DNA from 4 places in the Pseudoalteromonas sp. 4NS20-0020 genome. Region 3 is predicted to be linked to each of the others. Evidence: predicted binding sites of a transcription regulator. Region 3 holds the regulator's gene; each other region holds the start of a gene.

The links. Region 3 encodes sigma-54, which starts transcription at its own class of promoters, with help from an activator protein. Its sites were predicted from a motif close to GTTGGCACGNNNNTNGNNT; they were not measured.
Region 1: the regulator sigma-54 is predicted to act here: its motif matches at 2,135-2,153, upstream of AC27JL_RS04500 (amidase family protein).
Region 2: the regulator sigma-54 is predicted to act here: its motif matches at 1,890-1,908, upstream of AC27JL_RS11330 (BON domain-containing protein).
Region 4: the regulator sigma-54 is predicted to act here: its motif matches at 1,770-1,788, upstream of AC27JL_RS18505 (EF-hand domain-containing protein).

The regions. Positions count from the first base shown of each region.
Region 1 is NZ_BAAJMI010000002.1:109,873-113,073, forward strand. Features, by position in the region: gene AC27JL_RS04495 (gamma-glutamyltransferase family protein) at 1-759, opposite strand, end outside; gene AC27JL_RS04500 (amidase family protein) at 756-1,964, opposite strand; gene AC27JL_RS04505 (putative 4-hydroxy-4-methyl-2-oxoglutarate aldolase) at 2,304-2,786, opposite strand; gene AC27JL_RS04510 (TetR/AcrR family transcriptional regulator) at 2,790-3,201, opposite strand, start outside.
Region 2 is NZ_BAAJMI010000004.1:159,925-163,125, reverse strand. Features, by position in the region: gene AC27JL_RS11335 (mechanosensitive ion channel family protein) at 1-727, shown strand, start outside; gene AC27JL_RS11330 (BON domain-containing protein) at 1,497-1,817, opposite strand; gene srmB (ATP-dependent RNA helicase SrmB) at 2,059-3,201, opposite strand, start outside.
Region 3 is NZ_BAAJMI010000001.1:235,948-239,148, reverse strand. Features, by position in the region: gene lptA (lipopolysaccharide transport periplasmic protein LptA) at 1-195, shown strand, start outside; gene lptB (LPS export ABC transporter ATP-binding protein) at 192-917, shown strand; gene AC27JL_RS01030 (RNA polymerase factor sigma-54) at 987-2,486, shown strand; gene hpf (ribosome hibernation promoting factor) at 2,513-2,800, shown strand; gene ptsN (PTS IIA-like nitrogen regulatory protein PtsN) at 2,805-3,201, shown strand, end outside.
Region 4 is NZ_BAAJMI010000010.1:45,889-49,089, forward strand. Features, by position in the region: gene AC27JL_RS18495 (TrkH family potassium uptake protein) at 1-703, shown strand, start outside; gene AC27JL_RS18500 (flagellar brake domain-containing protein) at 740-1,402, shown strand; gene AC27JL_RS18505 (EF-hand domain-containing protein) at 1,867-2,079, shown strand; gene AC27JL_RS18510 (calmodulin) at 2,224-2,436, shown strand; gene AC27JL_RS18515 (EF-hand domain-containing protein) at 2,517-2,732, shown strand; gene trkA (Trk system potassium transporter TrkA) at 2,800-3,201, opposite strand, start outside.

The DNA.
Region 1 (3,201 bases), on a different contig from region 3:
TAGCGAATGTACGCCTTGAGTAGGTGCAGGTAAGTTATAACAATTAATACCCGACAAATTAGCATTTAGCGGGCTTACTACATCGGCTTGCGTGTTGGCAATATCATTTGGGGTAATAATACTGCCAGCTTTGGCTAAATCGGCTGCAAACGAGTCGGCAAGTTCGCCTTCATAAAATGCATTTAAGCCATGTTTAGCTAAATGCTCAAAGGTATCGGCAAGTTTTGGGTTTTTAAAATGTTGGCCTGCTTTTAACGGTTTGCCATTTGGGATGTATAGTGCTTTAAATGCATCATTTGTATTGGTAACCGTCGCGAGTTTTTCGCAGCCTGCTTGCAAACTTTTGGTAACAGTAAACCCTTCGCGGGCAAGTTTGATAGCTGGGGCTAAAATAGTACTTAGCGAAAGGACTGCGTGCTCATCTAATTCAAGGGCTTTTTGCCAGCCACGAAGTGTAGCCGCTTGAGTCAATGCGCTTAAACCGCCACGCTCTGGTATGTGTGGCTCATTGCTGTAGGCGCTGATGTTGTTTGGTGCACGCCCGCATGCATCAATAGCGGTGGGTGTGCTTTGGTTTGGGTTGTCAATAAGCCAAAAACTGTCGCCACCAATTGAGTTCATATGTGGGTAAACCACGCTAATAGCAGCGGCTGCTGCAACCATAGCTTCGGTGGCTGTGCCGCCTTGCTTTAATATTGAGGTGCCTGCCTCGGTCGCTGAAAAGTGCGGGGCCGTAAAGGCAATGTTGTGTGCGTTCATGTGAGAGTTTCCTGTTTAAAATATGCAGCTAGTTGTGTTGCGCAGGCAAGTAAGCTTTTATCGTTATTGTGGCTCATCATGAGTGAAAACCCATATGGATGGCCATTTGCTAGATTAGCCAATGGTAAGTGAACTTGCGCCGAGCGGCTCAAGCCCGCAATAGCCGATAGCGTAATTATTTGCATGCGTAAGGCACTTGTGTCGGCGCCCAATTTAGGTGCGGTTGTTGGGGTTGTTGGCAAAAATAAGCAGCTAGTTGAATTTAGGTTTTTAGCAATTAATGTTTGCCATTGGGTTTGAACGTTAAGTGCTTCTTTTTCTTCTTGGGCGGTTAGTGCCAATGCCATTTTAAAACGGGCTGCAATTGCCGGAGCAAACTGGGGAGGCTGCTCCGGCAACTGAAGCCAATCTTTGTGCGCTTTAGCAATAGCACGTCCTTGCAATATTCTAAAACTATCAGCGAGTTCGCTTAATAAGCTGATGTTAGGTAGTTCAAATTCTTTGTGGTGTTTAAAATAAGGTTTGGTTTTTTTAAGCAATTGTTTAAGTGGTGCTTGTAAAACTGGGCTGACTAGCTCAAATAAGGGCTCACAAATAACCAAGGTATTTACACTATTAATAGCTTGGCTTGGTAACAATACGTCCCCTACTTTTTCTAATAGTTCTGCACTTTGGGTAAGCCAGCCAATGGTATCAAAAGGGGGAGCTAGCCGGATTAGGCCGTCTTTTTCAATTACGTTATGGCTTGGCCTAATACCAAATAAGCCGCAGTAACTTGCGGGTATTCTAATAGAGCCTCCGGTATCGGTGCCCAACCCGATGTCAGCTAAATTGCCGGCTACTGCGGCGGCTGATCCCATACTAGAACCACCGCATGCATGCCCTTTTATTTTGGGGTTTTGTGCTGCGCCATAGTGAGTATTATTACCTTCTAAGCTATAGGCAAGCTCGTCGGTATGGGTAAAACCTTTAAAAATACAGCCAGCATCCATTAATTTGTTAACACTACTTGCTGTTTGCTGGGCAGGTTTTGCTGCTTTAAACCAGCTAGGGTTACCTGCGCTGTTGCGCTCGCCTTTAACTGCAAATACATCTTTTACGGCTAGGCGCTTAGTGCTTAGTATGCCCGTTTGACTTGATTGCCAATTACTGGGGCCATGGTCACAAAATATACCTGTGTTTTTAGTTTTTAATTGCGTGTTCATTTTGTAACCCATCTACATAAAACTGACCAAATGGTTATTTACTAATTTTAAATTGAGTAAAAGAGAATAGTGTTGTTATTTTTTTCAGCTCTCTACGTAATATCTTATTTTTATTAACTGAGCACTAATTGTACTTTGCATCGGTGGTTTGGTTTTAGCGAACTTAATACAAGCAAAACAAATGCCAAAAGTAAATTCCTGTCCGATTGGTCAGGTTTTTGGGGGTTGCAGAGGCGGATTTATAATTTTGAAGTTTTAAAGTGGGTGTTTTTAACCGCAAAACAAACCAACTTGGTGCATTGCTGCACCAAACTAGTTGTTATTATTTACACGAATTTATTAAATAAGGGGGGCTTTACTAATTATTAGGCCATTAACGTCGCCATACAGCCAATCGTTTGGTGCTATTGCGGTATTTAGCATATTAATAACTTGGTCTTGATCGCCAAAACCGCGCTTAAGTGTGCTACGAGGGGTTGAACCAATCGCCATTACAGGTAAATCCATTGTTGCAAGTATTTCTATATCGCGGCAACAACCATTTATTACAACACCTTCCCAGCCATTTTGTAGCGCGCGTTCGGCCATAATGTCGCCAATAAAAGCAAAACGTTTGCTAGCAAACCCATCAATTACTAACACTTTCCCTTTACCATCTTGGTGGAAAACATCGGCGGCAAGCGAGTTGTCTTCTGGGCAGGTTACCGTTACTGCTTGGCCACTAAAGGTGGTTTTTTTACCAAAGTGGCGCAATCCACTATCTGCTACTTGAACCGAGCTGCGGTGATCGTCGAATAGGTCAGGGGTTGTAAAGTTTTCCATGTGTTAGGCCTCGTTTGGGGCGGGTATTTTTAAGCCAATACCTTTTAAAATTATGTGGGCAATTGATTGTGTTATTTGTGCCACGTCGGTTTCATCATATTCTAATTTGTTCATGACTAGCAGTACTTCTGCTTGAAAGTCTGCGTAGTATTGTGTTGTTGACCAAATAGTAAATAAAAGGTGATGGGGGTCCACTTGGTCTATTTTTTTTGCGTCCATCCAGGATTGAAACACATCAATTTTTTGTTTAACCCAAGGCCGTGTATTTGTTCTAAAGTAGTTTTGTAAATAGGGGGCGCCACGCAAAATTTCATTGGCAAATAAACGAGATTGAAGAGGTTGGTTTACGGCAAGTATTACTTTACTTTTTATGTAGTTATAAAGCACTGCTGCGGGGTCGTCTTCAGCGGTGACG
Region 2 (3,201 bases), on a different contig from region 3:
TGTGCTGTGTGTTGGGGTATTTATAGCGCTGGATTTTGTGGGTTTGAAAGGTACGGTTACCTCTTTATTAGCCGGTGCGGGTATTGTTGGTTTAGCCATAGGTTTTGCGTTTCAAGATATGACCGAAAACTTGATTGCGGGCATAGCAATGGGTATACGCAAGCCCTTTAAAACAGGAGATGTAATAGAAACCGACGACGTGTTTGGTTCAGTGCACTCAATAAACCTGCGTAACACGCTAATAGAGAGCTTTTACGGGCAATTAATTTTAGTACCAAACAAGGTATTATTCAGAAATGTGTTAAAAAATTACACCACACTTGGAGTTAGACGCATAGAGGTACCGGTAGGTATTTCGTATGGTGACGACATTGAAAAAGCGAAAGAAGTTATTGTAGATAAGATTAACAATTTGGACTTTGTCATTCGTAAAAACGAAACCGATGTTTATGCTGAAGGCTTTGGCGACAGTAGCATTAATTTATTGGTGTGGTTTTGGATTAAATACCCAGGTGAACCAGACTTTATGACAGTGCGCCATAAAGGTGTAGTTGCCGTTAAACAAGCGTTGGATGAAGCTGATATTAGTATTCCATTCCCTATTCGCACGCTCGATTTTGGTATTAAAGGCGGTGAAAAACTCGATGCCATGATCAGCGATAAAATTAACCAGCAATCATCAAATAAAGGCAACGCTGGTGGAGCTGATTCAGGCCAAAACGAATAAATGAGCCATTAATACCAGTGGGAATTATTTACTCACTCGCAACGCAATTTTACATTTAAATACGCGTTGTGGGCTTAAATAAAAATGACTTATGAGTCACAACGACTAAATGCAGCTTTATAAAGCTGCATTTTTTTATGGCTATTTAAGTGTTTGAGAAGGTGAGAGCAACGTTAATTGATTATTGATTAAGGCCTATTTACCTTTTGGGGTGAAATTGAAAGCGGGCTATGTGATATATCGATAAGGCTAAGCCTATTGTGTAGTTACTTCCCGAAACCGACGATAACGCAACATAAATATAAAACATGCAGTAACTTTTGTGTTCCTCTCATAGGTTGCTTCTCCTTGTTGCCTAAATAATAGTTAATAAGGAGCAAGTAGGGCGTATAAGCTGTATACGACTTTAAGTTATACCTACATAGGCGAAGTCATTAAAATAATGCAGGAGTAGGTACTTAGCTTACTGGGTCACAAATCGCGCACCGTAATTATGTTGCTCCTTGATAGAACACGCTTTAATAATGTCAGTTAAACAGGCCTAGGCTTAATATAAATTTATTATTTAAAGAGCGGATTATTTTGGCAAATATTAGGTTGTAATGTATGCAATTTACAATTGGTATTAGGCGGTAAGTAAGAGGTAATTAAAGCGAGTTTTTTATTGTAGTTAATGTGAGTTGCAAGTAAATACTGGCACAAAAAAGGCGCAGCATGTGTTGGAGTAACATGCTGCGCCTAGGATCAATTGAGTTAATAAAAATGCGATTTAAATAACACTAATTTTGTTACGGATGATTTTAACCCCATCCATATTTTCTAAAAACTTTTGAGCAAGCGCACGTTCAAAACCGGTTTGCGCTTGACCATGTAATACTACCTCGCCATCTTTAACCTGTACGCGAATATTGCTTAATGCAAAGTTGGGGTTAGTACGAAGCGTGCTTGTAATGGTTTGCTGAAGGTTAGGTTGAGTTGCTACGCTGCTGACTACGGCTAGGTGTGTTGCTGCACTCACTTTGGTAGCGCAGGCTAACAAAAATAAACAACAAAACGAAACTAACGCGATAGTTAACTTTAAGCGGTTCATAACTCAATCCTTTTTATATCAATTAAAAATTTAACCAAACCATTAAATACTCTGGCTATTCTGTGTGTACCATTACAAGTTCAGTGCCATTTTTAATTTGTTGAAATATAAGGTTATTTTATTAAGTGAGAATTCAGGTGGGCAATAATTACATTTAAATGGGTAGGTGTTACATGCACCGGTTACATATGTTACACGCATTAAAAAGCCGGCATACGCCGGCTTTGGTAAATATGCTAAGTTACTTTTTCTTTTTAACTTTCGCTTTTTTCTTTGCTTTCATTTTTACTGGATCTTTGCGCTTTTTAACCGGTGGCTTAGCCTCTTTATGCTGAGGCTCTATGCCTTTAATTACACGGCGTTTAAGCTTTTGTTCAATGTAGCGTTCTACTTTGTACAAAATACCGATATCATGCGCTTCAACTAATGAAATAGCGATGCCTTTTTTACCTGCGCGACCAGTACGGCCAATACGGTGAACATATACGTCGGCGGTACGTGGCATATCAAAGTTAATAACGTGGCTAATGTCAGATACGTCAATACCCCGAGCAGCTACATCTGTTGCAATTAATATTTTAGTGCGGCCACTATGAAAGTTTTCCATTGCTTTCATGCGCTTGTCTTGTGGCATTTCACCTCGCAGCCAAGCGGCTTTTACACCGTTATTAGTTAATTCACCAATGAGAGTTTCTAAACGTTCACGGGTTTTAACAAATACAATGGCTTTACTCACGTCTGGGCCGTTGAGGGTGTTGACTAAAAGCTCGAGTTTATGGTGGTAATCATCAGCAAGATGAACCCACTGGTGAATTTTAGCTTTTTCTTTACGAGACGACTCAGCTTCTAACAAAGCCGGATCGTTTAATGTGGTTTCTGCAAATCGCTCTACGCTGTCACCCTCAAGGGTTGCTGAGAATAAAAAACACTGACGGCGGTTTTTAGCTTCATCACAAATACGGCTCATTTCTTTTTTGAAACCCATGTCTAGCATGCGGTCGGCTTCATCAATTATAAGCATTTCGACATGTTCAGCATGAAAGTTTTCAGTTTCAAGGTATTCCATTAATCGCCCTGGTGTAGCAATTAACACGTCGTTATTTTTTTCAAAAATTTCTTTATGCGTTCCGTAGTTAATACCGCCGGTCACGACACCTATTTTTAGGTGTGTACGTTTGGCGAGTAACTCACATTGCTCATGAATTTGATAAGCCAGCTCACGTGTTGGCGTCATTATTAATACGCGGGCAAAACCAGGTTCACGGCGCGGAAAATCCAATAAGTATTGAATCGCAGGAATTAAAAATGCCGCTGTTTTACCTGTGCCAGTTGGCGCAGACGCTAAAATATCACGTCCCTGAAGAGCTTCAGGAATAGCTTGTTG
Region 3 (3,201 bases):
GTTTCAACGCGTTTTTTAACATTAATTGGAGATGCAGAGATATCTCAAGCTGGGCAAAAAATGAATGCTAAAAGCATTACCTACGATATAGAACAGCAGCTTATTAGCGCCGAAAAAGATGAAAGCTCAACTGACCGTGTACACACTATCTTAGTGCCTGTGGAGCCTAAAAAAAATGACAAAGGCCAACCATGAGCACATTAAAAGCAGAGCTACTAGCCAAAAGCTACAAAGGCCGTGAAGTTGTAAAAAATGTGGGCTTAGAAGTTAAAGCTGGCAGTATTGTAGGCTTGCTTGGGCCAAACGGCGCAGGTAAAACAACAACCTTTTACATGATTGTAGGCTTAGTCCCTAGCGACAAAGGCAAAATATCTATCGATGATAACGATATTACGCTTTTACCTATGCACAGTCGTGCTAGATTAGGCATTGGCTACTTACCACAAGAGTCGTCTATATTTAGAAAATTAACAGTGTATCAAAACTTAATGGCTATTTTAGAAACTCGAAAGGAGCTCACTAAACAAGCCAGAGAAGATACATTGAATAATCTATTAGATGAATTTAGCATTCAACACATTCGCGACAGCAAAGGCATGGCATTATCGGGCGGAGAACGTCGCCGAGTGGAGATTGCACGTGCTTTAGCCGCAGATCCAAAGTTTATTTTGTTAGACGAACCATTTGCCGGTGTTGACCCTATCTCAGTATTAGATATTAAAAAAATTATTGAACACCTGAAAAACCGTGGGATTGGCGTATTAATAACAGACCACAATGTAAGAGAAACCCTTGATGTTTGCGAAAAAGCCTACATTGTTTCTCATGGGGAACTGATTGCTTCTGGTACCCCTGAACACGTATTAAATGATAAAACTGTACGCGATGTATATTTAGGCGAGCAATTTAGGCTGTAACATTTACGCCTTATTTATAAGCATCTGCTAGTATTAACTATAACAACTTAAAAGGATTGTTAGAGATACATGAGGCAATCACTACAGCTGCGCATGGGCCAGCAACTTACAATGACACCTCAGTTGCAACAAGCTATTCGCTTGCTGCAATTAAGCACATTGGATCTTCAGCAAGAAATACAAGAAGCGCTCGACAGCAACCCATTACTTGAGGTTGAGGAGCAAGACTATGCCGATGATCTTGCGGGCAAAAATGAGCAAAAAGCAGATAACGATGAAGTTACAGTAACCGTATCTGCCGATGAAGCCCCTAGCGAGTATGAACAAGACAGTGGTGAAGCGCTTGCTAAAGATACCGTAAGTGACGACATGGCAATGGATGTTAGCTGGGATGAGTATATGAGTGCAGCCCCTGCATCATCTTCAGGCCCAATGCCTGAAGATGAGTCTATATATCAGGGCGCATCAACTGAAACGCTTCACGAATACTTAATGTGGCAATTACAATTAACGCCATTTAGCCCTACAGATGAAGCCATCGCTATTGCTATTGTAGAAGCGGTGGATGATTCAGGCATACTGACACTCAGCTGCGAAGAGATTTTAGAGAGCTTTAATCAAGATAACGACGATGACGTTGAGGTTGAACTTGACGAAATAGAAGCGGTTTTAAAGCGCATTCAGCTATTTGACCCAGTGGGTATTGCGGCACGTAGCTTACAAGAGTGCTTGTGTATTCAGTTAAATCAATTTGATAAAGGCACGCCTTTTATTGATGAAACAAAAATGATTTTAACAGAGCACATTGATTTGTTAGCTGCTCGTGACTACCGTACATTAATGAAAAAAACGAAGCTCAAAGAAGATGAGCTTAAAGAAGTAATGACACTTATTCATACTCTCAACCCTAAGCCTGCAGACACAATAGTACGAGAAGAGTCTGAGTATGTAATACCTGATGTGTCAGTTAAAAAAATTAAAGGCCGCTGGATTGTAGAGTTAAACCCAGACAGCATGCCAAAAATTCGTGTAAACAGCCAATATGCAGCGATGTCGCGTACAGTTAAATCAAGCGGCGACAGTCAATTTATTCGCTCACATTTACAAGAAGCTAAATGGTTTATAAAAAGCTTAGAAAGTAGAAATGATACACTTTTAAAAGTAACTAACTGTATTGTTAAACAACAACAGGGCTTTTTTGAACACGGGCCAGAAGCCATGAAACCGATGGTTTTAAATGATGTTGCCGAAATGGTAGAAATGCACGAATCAACAATTTCGCGCGTAACTACGCAAAAGTATATGCACACACCGCGTGGAATATTTGAGCTTAAATACTTTTTCTCAAGCCACGTAAGTACCGAAAATGGTGGAGAATGTTCATCTACGGCAATACGTGCACTTATTAAAAAATTAATCGCAGCAGAAAACTCAGCAAAACCATTGAGTGATAGCAAAATTGCGGATATATTGGCTGAGCAAGGAATTAAAGTAGCGAGACGTACAATCGCAAAATATCGCGAATCTCTGGCTATTCCACCGTCAAATCAGCGAAAGAGCCTGATTTAAGACGCTAAACAAAGAGGGTAATGCTTATGCAACTAAATTTAACTGGTCGTCATGTAGAACTAACTGATTCATTAAGAGACTATATAAATACCAAATTTGCGAAGCTAGAAAGGCACTCTGATCATATTAATAATGTTCATGTCATTCTTGATATAGAAAAATTAAATCAAAAAGCAGAAGCAACTATTCATGTAAGTGGTGCTGAATTATTCGCATCCACTGAACATCAAGATATGTATGCAGCTATTGATTCATTGATTGACAAGCTTGACCGTCAAGTAATTAAACACAAAGAGAAGCTTGCTCGACACTAATATGATGAAATTAAGTTCACTTATATGCCAGGACTGCAGTAAAGCTGCGGTCCTTTTTAATAGTAAAAAAAGAATTTTAGAGTTTATTAGCGAGCTGGCTCACGATAAATTACCGTATTTATCTCAACAGGATATTTTGGGCGCTTTATTAACCCGCGAAAAGCTAGGCAGCACAGGGATAGGAAGAGGCATTGCTATTCCACATGGCCGAATGAGCGGCGCACAAGAACCTTTAGCATTGGTGTTAGTAAGTGAAACACCGATTAATTTTGATGCTATAGACAACCGCCCTGTTGATATTTTTGTTGCACTCATCGTACCTGAAGGCGATAACCAACAGCATTTAAAGACGCTAGCAACGATAGCTGATAAACTAAAAAATAAAGAATTTTGTAAGCAGC
Region 4 (3,201 bases), on a different contig from region 3:
TATTAACTTCTCCTTGCACTACGCTGCGGTGGCAAGCCGGAACGTGCAGGTCTACATTCGCGATCCCGAGTTTAAAGTATTTTTATGCATTCAATTGGCGCTGGTGGTTATTTGTTTTACTGTGTTGTCGTCGAACGAGATATACGCCAATGGTGATGAAACCCTTGACCAAGCACTATTTCAAGCGGTATCAATGAGTACAACGGCGGGTTTTGCTACCGATAACTTTTCAACATGGCCGCTGTTTTTACCTATTTTATTAATATTTTCGAGCTTTATTGGTGGTTGTGCAGGGTCTACCGGGGGCGGTATGAAAGTGGTGCGCGTGTTTTTACTTTACCTGCAAGGCGTACGTGAGCTAAACCGCCTAGTGCACCCTCGTGCTATTTATTCAATCAAACTTGGCCGTAAAGCATTGCCCGATAAGGTTGTAGAAGCTGTGTGGGGGTTCTTCTCTGCCTATGCTTTAGTATTTATTATTATTATGCTGGCGCTTATGGGTACGGGAATGGATAATATTACGGCGTTTTCGGCCACGGCAGCGTGTTTAAATAACTTAGGTCCAGGGTTGGGTGATGTTGCCTCGCATTATGGTGCAATAACCGACGGCGCTAAATGGTTGCTGACTATTGCAATGGTATTTGGCCGACTAGAAATTTTTACTTTGCTTGTGTTATTTACGCCTACGTTTTGGCGCGGATAAAACACAACGTTTTACTACTATGTTTATGGAATGGATATGCCAGCAACACATGCAGATAAATTAAATAATATACCGGTTGGCAGTTTAGTTGACTTAGAAATATTAACACCCACTAGCAGTAAGCGCGTGAAAACAGAAATGGTAGGCTTGCTTGATGAAAAGTTTATTATTTTAAACTTTCCTACAGCCAAACGTTTACCGGGTGGAAATGATTACTTACGAGATGGCGTCACCGTAGTTGTAAGAGCATTAATAGAGGGTGACGATGGACAAATAATTGCGTTTAGACAGCAAATTAAATCTATTGCATCACACCCCGTTAGGCTGATTTTTATAAACTACCCCAAGCAAGTTCAGCTATTTAGTTTACGTTCGCAAACCCGTATTCCAACTCTATTACCTGCAAAACTTAAACTCAGCGATGACAAGGTACTCGATGGTGTTATAAAAGATATTTCGCTAACGGGGGCTATGTTTGATGTAAAAACTGACGCAGATCTAGAAAGCATCAAAGACTCACAATGCACTGTGGTATTAGGTAGTAATAGCAAAGGCTTTGAAGGCGAAGTGTGCAGCGTGAAAGATCATAATGCAGGCGTGCGTTGCGGTATTAAGTTATTAGCCAGTAAAGAAGAGATGAAAGCTTTTATGAAAGAGCACTTTATTGACCCCGCTATGATAGAACTCGATGCCGATTAGGTTTTAATGTCGCTATTTTGCAACAAAATAGCGACTTTTTACTTTATGAACGAAAATAAATTACCAACCTCTAAATTATTATTTTTTATTAAATAAAAACAGAGGTATAGCATTCAAATTTTTTATATTTTATTTTATTTTTACACCTTGTTCAGTTTAAAACTTCCTGCTCAATACCTAATTACACCTTGATCATTTAAATAACTTCGCTTTGTGGTTTTTTACATTAAACCTAAATATCTGATTTTTAATAACTTATAGTTTTTAATTAAACCAGCGTTGCTAAATAGCTACAAAAATAATGCTTAGATTTGCACTTTTTTCAGTATTTAACACGTAAGGCACTGAAAAATATAAACTAATAAATATTGGCATTTAAGTTGTAATAGTCTGGTTGTACTAATCGAAAAACGTGATTAACAGTAAGTACCAATCACTCACATACAACTTGAAGGATACATACTATGAAACGCATTAATAAAACATTAGCACTTATCGCACTCGCTTCTTCGTCAGCCGCTTTTGCAGGCTCTGACTTTAATACACTCGATGTAGACGGTAATGGTGCAATTAGCCAAGCCGAAGCATCAGTTGATGCAAAATTAATGAGCATGTTCTCAGAGCTCGATACAGACCAAAATGGTGAGTTATCAAAAGAAGAGTTTTCAAAAGCCTAAATTCAGTAAATGGAGTCCTGAGTTGCCAAAGACAACCTAAGTAGGCAAGGGAGCTTACGAAAAAGGATAACAAGGAAGTGAAACCATTTTAAAAGGTAATAAGCCCATTTTTTTGATAGAACATTAAGCATGAAGGATTAAGTTATGAAACATTTAAATAAAGCACTAGCACTTATTGCATTAGCGTCTTCTTCAGCTGCGTTTGCAGCATCAGATTTTGACAGTTTAGATACCGACAGCAGCGGAGCAATTAGCCCAAGTGAGGCGGCAATAGACACCGATTTAATGGCTGAGTTTACAGAGCTAGATACAGATGGTAACGGTGAGCTTTCTAAAGATGAGTTTGCAAAATTTTAAAGTTAACCGGTATTGGTTTAGCTATTTTTCACAGACAGGGATCTTAGAAAAGGATTTCTCATTTTACTAGGAACATCACTATGAAAACATTAAATACAACACTTGCGGTTTTAGTTTTAGCATCTTCTTCAGCAGCTTATGCAGCGGTAGACTTTGCATCGTTTGATAGCAACAGTGACGGTGTTATCAGCATGGAAGAAGCTCAAGTAAACTCACAACTAGTGAAAATTTTTAAAGATTTAGACACAGATGGAAATGGTGAGCTTTCTAAAGAAGAATTTGCCAAAGTACAGTAGCATTGATAAGCCCCAATCATACTCCACTAAAGCCGCCATGTTCAGCGGCTTTTTTGTGTTTGATGCGTTATAAAAATATAGCACTTACTTGGAAGAGCTTTTCTACTACGTTGATATGCTTTTTATCAATTAAAAACATAATCACGTGATCGCCCGACATAATAATGGTGTCGTCGTGGGCAATGAGTACATCGTCGTTACGCACAATGGCCCCAATAGTTGTTCCGGCTGGTAGCTTTATATCGGCAATTGCGCGGCCAACTACTTTGGAGGTATTTTCATCGCCATGAGCAACTGCTTCAATAGCCTCTGCAGCCCCTTTACGCAATGAATACACGTTAACAATATCACCTCGACGTACATGGGTTAACAATGCAGAAATTGTTGCCTGTTGCGGCGATATGGCAATGTCTATTTCGCCACCTTGTACTAGGTCTACATACGCACCACGTTGAATAAGCACCATGGT